Regions from separate parts of the Providencia sp. Me31A genome, predicted to be linked through region 2. Evidence: predicted binding sites of a transcription regulator. Region 2 holds the regulator's gene; each other region holds the start of a gene.
The links. The regulator PhoB, encoded in region 2, activates phosphate uptake and scavenging genes when phosphate is short. The targets are predictions, from matches to a motif close to CTGTCATAAAACTGNCNNAT.
Positions count from the first base shown of each region.

Region 1: a site for PhoB is predicted at 1,027-1,046, ahead of pstS (phosphate ABC transporter substrate-binding protein PstS). Genes of this name have one in related genera too.
Region 3: a site for PhoB is predicted at 1,059-1,078, ahead of ACLPIE_RS01565 (esterase-like activity of phytase family protein). Genes of this name have one in related genera too.
Region 4: a site for PhoB is predicted at 836-855, ahead of phoA (alkaline phosphatase). Genes of this name have one in related genera too.

Region 1 is NZ_JBKQGZ010000019.1:92,484-94,696, reverse strand. It holds gene pstS (phosphate ABC transporter substrate-binding protein PstS) at 1-926, opposite strand, end outside; gene envZ (two-component system sensor histidine kinase EnvZ) at 1,402-2,213, opposite strand, start outside.
Region 2 is NZ_JBKQGZ010000008.1:76,683-78,895, forward strand. It holds gene sbcD (exonuclease subunit SbcD) at 1-708, opposite strand, end outside; gene phoB (phosphate regulon transcriptional regulator PhoB) at 957-1,646, shown strand; gene phoR (phosphate regulon sensor histidine kinase PhoR) at 1,669-2,213, shown strand, end outside.
Region 3 is NZ_JBKQGZ010000002.1:32,623-34,835, reverse strand. It holds gene ybbP (putative ABC transporter permease subunit YbbP) at 1-929, shown strand, start outside; gene ACLPIE_RS01565 (esterase-like activity of phytase family protein) at 1,145-2,213, shown strand, end outside.
Region 4 is NZ_JBKQGZ010000028.1:36,132-38,344, reverse strand. It holds gene ACLPIE_RS19430 (alpha/beta hydrolase-fold protein) at 1-750, shown strand, start outside; gene phoA (alkaline phosphatase) at 930-2,213, shown strand, end outside.

The DNA of each region.
Region 1 (2,213 bases), on a different contig from region 2:
TTGTCATAAGCCCAGTTGAAGAAGTCGAGAACGGCTTTACCTTTCTCTGCATTAGCTTGTTGTTTGTGTACTAATATGAAAGTGGTTGACGTAATTGGCCATGCATTAGCACCATCACGATTTGTCAGGTCTTGAGCGAATGAATGAGACCAGTCCACTTTTTTCGCTGCCGCGCTAAAGCTTTCGCCTGTCGGAGACACGGCTTCGCCGTCCGCAGAGATAAGTTTAGTATACGCAAGATTATTTTGTTTTGCGTAAGCGTATTCCACATAGCCAATTGAACCTGGCAGACGTTGAACGAAAGCCGCAACACCGTCATTACCTTTGCCGCCTACGCTATTTTTCGGCCAGTTAACCGTTGAACCTGCACCAATATCTGATTTCCAACTTGCACTGACTTTTGCTAAGTAGCTAGTAAAGACAAATGTTGTACCTGAACCGTCAGAGCGTCTTACAACTGCAATAGCTTGGTCTGGAAGGTTAACATTCGGATTTAATTTAACAATTGCTGGGTCATTCCATCTGGTAATTTTACCTAAATAGATATCACCCAATGTGTTGCCATCTAACGTCAATTGGCCAGATTCGATACCTTTTACATTTACTGCCAGTACGACACCACCGATGACGGTTGGGAACTGGAATAAACCATCTTCTTTGAGTTTTTCGTCAGTCAATGGGGCATCAGATGCACCGAAATCAACTGTTTTTGCATTAATTTGTTTTACACCACCAGAAGAACCAATCCCCTGATAGTTCACTTTATTACCTGTTTCTTTCTGATAAGAGTCTGCCCACTTTGCATAAACAGGAGCAGGGAAGGTCGCGCCAGCTCCCGTCAGGCTGGTAGCAGCAAAAGAAGACATTGCAGTCAGAGATAAAGTTGCTGCCATTACGCTTGCTAAGGTGGTACGCGTCATTTTCATAATCCCTCCGGGGATGTATAGAAACAATCAAGTATAAAATTGTTGGGTGTATGTCACGGTAGGAAAAATAGGACAATTTAGTTACGACAACATGTCGTTTTTATGACAGTTTTATGACAATTGATTATTTTTTCATTGGAAAGAAAGTAAAAACGAAGGGAAATAAAATTTTATATTATAAAATTCAAGTAGTTAAACATTTATAGCTTCAACACTGATGCCAAAAAGAAAAATGACAGACTGTCATAAAAGCGAAAAATATTTTTATATTGCTGACCATAGAACAATACTCAAAACAATTTGTGTCGCAGCCAACAACGCTGCGGTGCAAAGTGTGAAGAGTAAAGGGATAGCTCTAAATAGTTCAAGTTGTCGGTAGGCGCCAAGCGAAGATATCCCTAGGAGCATACATAAGTATGTGACTAGGGGAGCTGAGTGTAGGTTACCCCCCTACAGCTTGAAATATGACGAGATATCAGTCTTCTTTCTCTTTAAGAGGAAGCAAAGCCCTAATCGCAAATCCTCCGCGCTCACTCTTATGAACCTCAATACTCCCTTCATGAGCATCAACAATCCGTCGAATAATCGCCAGTCCCAAGCCTGTCCCTTTGTTGCTACGAGCTTCTTCACCTTGCACAAATGGTTGGAACAAACGATGGATATCTTCCTCTTTGATACCGACACCGTCATCTTCTACTTGGAACCAAACACTATCTTCTGTTTTACCACTACTGACTTTAATCCACCCATTACCATAGCGGTAAGCATTAACAATCATATTGGTAATCGCGCGTTTAATCGCTAATGGATTACCATTAACAATCATTGAATCTGGCTCTAGAGCCGTTTCAATTTCACCAATCACATTACTTTCTGAATTTACCGCTTCCATTAAGATAACGTTAAGATCGCAGAACTCCATATCCATCTCCTGCCCTGTTTTTAGGTAAGACATGAATTGGCCAATAATAGCATCACATTCTTCAATATCTTTATTGATAGACTCCGCCAGATAGCTATCCTCGGGACTCATCATTTCTGTGGCTAAACGAATTCGCGTTAATGGTGTTCTTAAATCGTGGCTAACCCCTGCCATTAAGACAGTTCGGTCATTTTCTAAGGTTTTAATCTCTGCGGCCATATGATTAAAAGAACGAATAGCCGCTCTTACCTCAGTCGCCCCTTTTTCCTGCATAGGGGGTAAAACAATCCCTTTACCTACCTCACCTGCATGGTACTCCAATTCAAGTAATGGCTTATTTTGGTAGCGAATGTATAACCAGACCC
Region 2 (2,213 bases):
TTGTTGTCCACCAATAACTTGTGGACGATGGATATGCCCTAATGCAATGTAATCTGCTGGGGGAAATGCCCCTGATGGGAAAGCATCTAAGGTACCAATATATATGTCACGCACTGAATCTGTGAGTGCAGCACCGATAACTGTTAAGTGCCCTGTCGCAATAATCGGGATATCGAGACCTAATGTCGCGCGTTGCTCTAGGGCGAGTTGATAGCTCATTTTGTAATAGTCATGAATAGCGGTTTGCAGTGAAAGTTGTTTTTCTTCACTGCTTTGTCCTGCAACGCTCTGTTGTATATCCCGAGGGCGCAGGAATGGGATCGCGCAAACTAGCCCAATTGGTTGTGATTGCTTATTGCGTAAAGTGATAACATTGGGCTCTGTTCCTGATGTGATCACATGGGTATTAAGATAGCTGAGTAGAGAACTTGATTCATTAAGCACGGATACGGAATCATGGTTACCGCTTAAAATGACTAACTGGCAGCCTGTTTTTTGCAGGTCGACGACAAACTTGTTATACAGTTCACGTGCGTAACTGGGTGGTGAGCCGGTATCAAAAATATCACCTGCAACAATAACCGCATCTACATGGTGGAGTTCGACTTGTTCGACTAGCCAATTTAAGAAATGCTGGTGCTCAGACGCACGGCTTTTGGTAAAGAAATACTGACCAAGGTGCCAGTCAGAGGTATGAATAATGCGCATGAGCTATCAATTCCTTTCATTATTAAGTGTAATGAATATTCTAAGAAACAGTATACCTTATCCATCTAATTGGTTGGGCAAAGTCGGTGCATTTATCGTAACATGACTGAAATATTTCACTTAGATGACATTTAGCCGCTAAAATAAAGCGGAATATATGCTTTACCGGTGGGGGTTCATAATTCTGTCATAAAAGTGACGCATAATGCTTTCACATTAAAAATGTCTTCTTATTTACAGGAACAATCATGGCAAGACGCATTCTAGTTGTTGAAGATGAAGCGCCCATCCGAGAAATGGTTTGTTTTGTATTAGAACAGAATGGTTTTCAATCTATTGAAGCTGATGATTATGACAGCGCAATAGCTCAGCTTGTCGACCCACTACCCGATTTAGTGCTACTGGATTGGATGATCCCTGGTGGCTCAGGTATCCAAGTCATTAAGCATATGAAACGCGATAGCGCAACACGCGATGTCCCTGTCATGATGCTAACAGCGCGAGGGGAAGAAGAAGATCGCGTAAAAGGCTTAGAAGTCGGGGCTGACGACTATTTAATTAAGCCATTTTCCCCAAAAGAGTTAATTGCACGAGTGAAAGCCATTTTGCGCCGTATTTCACCGATGGCGACAGAGGATATTATTGAAATGAATGGGTTAACATTAGATCCCACATCTCATCGTGTTACCAGCAATGATATTCCTATCGACATGGGGCCGACGGAATATAAGTTACTGCATTTCTTTATGACCCACCCCGAGCGCGTGTATAGTCGCGAACAACTGCTTAATTATGTGTGGGGGGCGAATGTTTATGTGGAAGACAGAACAGTGGATGTCCATATTCGACGCTTAAGAAAAGCACTGGAAACGGAAGGGCATGATAGAATGGTACAAACCGTACGCGGTACAGGTTACCGTTTTTCAGTCCGTTATTGATACCACCTAGGGAGAGGCCAGCGTGCTTGAACGCTTATCAATTAAACAGCTGATTTGGGGGCTGTTTTTATTTATCTTACCCGCATTGATATTATCCATTTTTATCGGCCACCTCGCGTGGCTTTTGGTGATATCATTATTGGCAGCATTAGGTTGGCATGGATATAACTTACTAAAACTTTCCTACTGGTTATGGCTTGATAAAAGTATGCTGCCGCCAGAAGGTAAAGGGGGATGGGCGCCAATATTTTATGGCATCTATCAAATGCAGCAACGTAACCGTAAACGCCGCCGTGAGTTAGGCCAGTTAATTAAACGTTTTCGTAGCGGGGCGGAATCTTTACCTGATGCAGTGGTGATGATGACGACGGAAGGCAATATTTTCTGGTGTAACCGCCACGCTCAAGCGTTACTTGGTTTTCGATGGCCGGAAGATAATGGTCAGCACATTTTTAACTTATTACGTTACCCTGATTTTAGCCGTTATTTTTCGATTAAAAGCTATGAACAGGCGCTGACCATCGAACTCAACAGCGGTGAAATCGTTGAGTTTCGTATTTTACCATA
Region 3 (2,213 bases), on a different contig from region 2:
AACCGGTGACGGAGTTACTGGCACAGTATCAAGTACAACCTACGGAGTTTAACCCTATCGTTCTTGCGCGTTTGACGGACATTAACGATCAATCAGCCATTGAATGGGCCGATAAACGCGACCCAAATAATAATACAGTCAGACGTGAGCTGAGCTTGACATGGCAATCAACCTTGGCGCCTGCGAATGTGGTCGATGAAGGGACATGGCCACCTAAAGCGGGAGAAGTTTCGATTGAGCAAACGGTGGTTAAAGAGCTCGGTTTAAAAATTGGTGATAAATTAACGTTTAACGCTGGGGCTCAGGTATTTAATGCCACGGTAAGCAGTATTCGTACGGTTGATTGGGAAAGCTTGCGTCCAAACTTTTATTTTATTTTTTCTGAAGAAACGCTTTCTGCAATGCCTACTACTTGGCTCAGCAGTTTCCATTATGAAGGGGATGGACAATTATTGACGCAGCTTAGCCGTCATTACCCAACGATTAATGTGCTTGATACTGGTGCGATTATTACCCAAATCCAGCAAATTCTTCAGCAAGTAAGCCAAGCCTTAGAAGTCATGGTTGTATTGGTTATTTTCTGTGGCTTATTACTGTTGTTGGCACAAATTCAAGTGGGAATGAGCCAACGAGAGCGAGAGCTTGTGGTATATCGCACACTTGGAGCCAGCAAAAAATTAATGCGTAGAACGTTATGGAGTGAATTCGCATTACTTGGCGTAATGGCGGGGCTTGCAGCAGCCTTTGGGGCAGAAATTGCGTTGTGGTTATTGCAACGTAAAGTGTTTGACTTCCCTTGGCAACCAGAGTGGCGTATGTGGATACTATTGCCATTGTGTGCAGCAATTTTATTATCCATTTGCGGTGGTTGGCTAGGGTTACGTTTATTAGGCACGGGCAATCAACATCGCCGTTTACCGAATAGTTAATACTCTTCAAACCTCAAGTTGTAGGAGGACTGCAACTTGAGGTATTTAGAAAGCTATAATGCTAAGTAAAAATACCTAATTTCACTATTCATTGAATACTATAAAAATTCTTGTTTTTCAGTAAAATAACTGTCTTCAATCCTTCATAAAAGCTTCATTCATCAACGTTATGATTCGGCTGTCGATTATTGATAGCCTTACAATGGAAACATAACATGACCCGCCACAATTCTATCAAACATAAATTAGGTTCTTTGTCATTATTGGCAAGTTTAGTGTCATTTAGCCTCACCGGGTTTGCTCAACAAGAAGTGCCAGCAACATTGGCTGGACACTCAATTTTGCCCGTTAACTCAACGGTTCCAGCACCAGAAAATGCCCCATCAGACTTACAAATCAGTGGCAAATTTACGACGGGTACCCGCATCGATACTTTAGGTAAAGTGGAAGGAAAATCAGCGGATCGCCCGACTGGGATGCATATTCCAATTAAAGGGCAGCCATTACAAGGGCATTCTGGGATTAAACGTATGTCTGATGGGACATATTGGGTGCTGACGGATAATGGCTTTGGCAACAAAGTAAACTCCCCTGACTCGATGTTATACATCACTCAGTATGATATTGATTTCAAATCAGGTAAAACCACACCACTGAAAACAGTTTTCTTCCAAGACCCAAATAAAATTATTCCTTTTCATATCATTAATGAAAGTACCAAAGAGCGCTATTTGACAGGCAGCGATTTTGATCCAGAAAGTTTTCAATTTGCGGATGGGGCATTATGGGTGGGGGATGAGTTTGGTCCTTATTTAATCAAAATGGACTTAGATGGCAAGGTATTAGCCTTGTTTGAAACACAAGTAGATGGAAAGAAAATTGTTTCTCCTGACCATTACCAAATCACCACGCCAAGTAAACCCACGGATAGAGTGGCTTTCCAAGTCAATCGTTCAAAAGGTTTTGAAGGCATGGCATCATCACCTGACGGGGCAAAACTATACCCAATGTTGGAGGGGGCGATTTGGCATGATGAGAAGCAAGATTATGAAACTGTAGAAGGTAAACGTGCCGCACGTATTCTTGAGTTTGATGTAAAAAAACAAGAGTGGACAGGAAGAAGCTGGTTGTATGTCTTTGAAGATGATCAAAATGCCATTGGTGACTTTAACTTAATTGATGATACTCATGGCTTAATTATTGAGCGTGATAATGGTGAAGGAACCGCAGATAAAGCCTGTGCTGAAGGTAGCCATAAGACCGAGAATTGTTTTAGTAACCTAG
Region 4 (2,213 bases), on a different contig from region 2:
CAGATACGCCAATGTAACTTCCCTGAGATAGAAAATACAGGAGTACAGGGGCATTTGGAAACGTTCACACTTTCTAGCCAAGTTTTGAAAAATGAAAGAAAAATTACGGTGTATCGCCCAAATGTACCGATGGAGCAACCTGCACTTTTGGTGTTATTAGATGGCCAAATTTATCTACAAAATTATCAAATGGCGAAATTTTTTGATAAGTGGATAAATGGTGGTGATCTTCCTGCAATGAATATTGTATTTGTTGATAGCATTAATTCAGATCGCCGTGGGGACGAATTACCTCCCAATGATGATTTCCCTAAATTGCTGGTGGATGAATTAATGCCGCTACTCGCCAAAAAAGGCATTCAAGCAGAGGCAAATCGTACCATTATTGCAGGCTCTAGTTTTGGTGGGTTAGGGGCGACTTGGAATGCATTACAACATCCGGAAGTGTTTGGTAATGTACTTAGCATGTCAGGTTCTTATTGGTGGGCGCCAAAGGGGGAAGATCCTGAATGGTTGATCCGTCAGATAGAAAACATGCCCCCACTGCCCATTCGCTTTTTCCTTGAAGCGGGGTTATTTGAACAAAGAGGTAGTTGGGGTGGGATTATTCAAAATCATTATCGCTTATTTGATGTGCTAAAACACAAAGGTTATCAGGCGGACGCACTAGAGTTACCGAGTGGACATGATTATGTTTCTTGGTGTGAAACGCTGTATGAAGGCACAAAACAGCTAGCCTCGCAGTGGTAAATTACGCCTATTATTGTGACAAAAAGCAGCTTATATGGAGCTGCTTTTTCACATTTATGACAACCATCTTTATTCCGCAATAAAAACGTCATTCAACTGTCATCTAGCTCCTTTAGCATGCCTATTATTATTTGAAGCATACATTCTCTTTTTCATTATTGATTGGCAAGGAAACAGTTATGACGGGTAATTTTATGAAATCCCTTTTAGCGGTTACGGTAAGCACGTTAGTTTTAGGTACTACAATTCCTGCTTATGCCGCAGATAAAAATGATGCCGTTTCTGAAAATCGAGCTGCTCAAGGCGATATTACTAAATTTGGCGGAGCGCGTCGTTTAGCGACTGAACAAACTGACATAATGAAAGCGGCTCTTCATAATGGTCAAGCTAAAAATGTGATTTTATTTATCGGTGATGGTATGGGAGATTCTGAAATTACCGTCGCACGTAACTATGCAGAAGGTGCTTCTGGCTTTTTCAAAGGTATTGATGCACTGCCTATTACGGGGCAATATACCCATTATGCGTTAGATAAAAAAACGCAGAAACCAGACTATGTGACTGACTCTGCGGCTTCGGCGACAGCATGGTCATCTGGTGTGAAAACGTATAATGGTGCATTAGGGATTGATGTCTTTGGCAATGACCATGAAACTTTAATTGAAATTGCGAAGCGTAACGGTAAAGCAACGGGTAACGTAACCACGTCTGAAATTCAAGATGCAACACCAGCGGCACAGTACTCTCATGTGAGTGCGCGTAAATGTTATGGTCCTGAAGAAACGTCAGAAAAATGTGCGACGAATGCGTTAGAAAATGGCGGACGTGGTTCAATTTCAGAACAATTGCTGGTGACGCGTGCTGATGTCACTTTAGGTGGCGGAGCAAAAAGTTTTCAACAAGAAGCGAAGGCTGGCGACTATAAAGGCAAAACGCTAGAACAACAAGCGATTGAGCGTGGTTTTAATATTGTACGTGACGTAAATGCCTTGAATGATGTTAAAGTGGCCAACCAAGACAAACCTGTTTTAGGCTTATTCCATGATGGCAATATGGCGGTCGCATGGGAAGGTCCGAAAGCCGTTCATTATGGTAATATTAATAACCCGCCACTTGAGTGTAAGCCGAACGCAAAATTAGACCCTAATGCACCGACATTAGCGCAAATGACTAAAAAAGCGATTGAGTTATTGGAAGTCAACCCAAATGGTTTCTTCTTACAAGTTGAAAGCGCCTCTATTGACAAACAAGATCACAAAGCCAATCCATGTGGTCAAATTGGTGAAACCGTCGCCCTTGATGAAGCGGTACAAGTCGGCTTAGATTTTGCGAAAAAACACGGTGATACATTAGTTATCGTGACTGCCGATCACTCTCATTCAAGCCAAATTATTCCAGAAGGCACTAAATCCACAGGTTTAACTCAAGCGCTGATCACCAAAGATGGCTCTGTCATGGTTGTC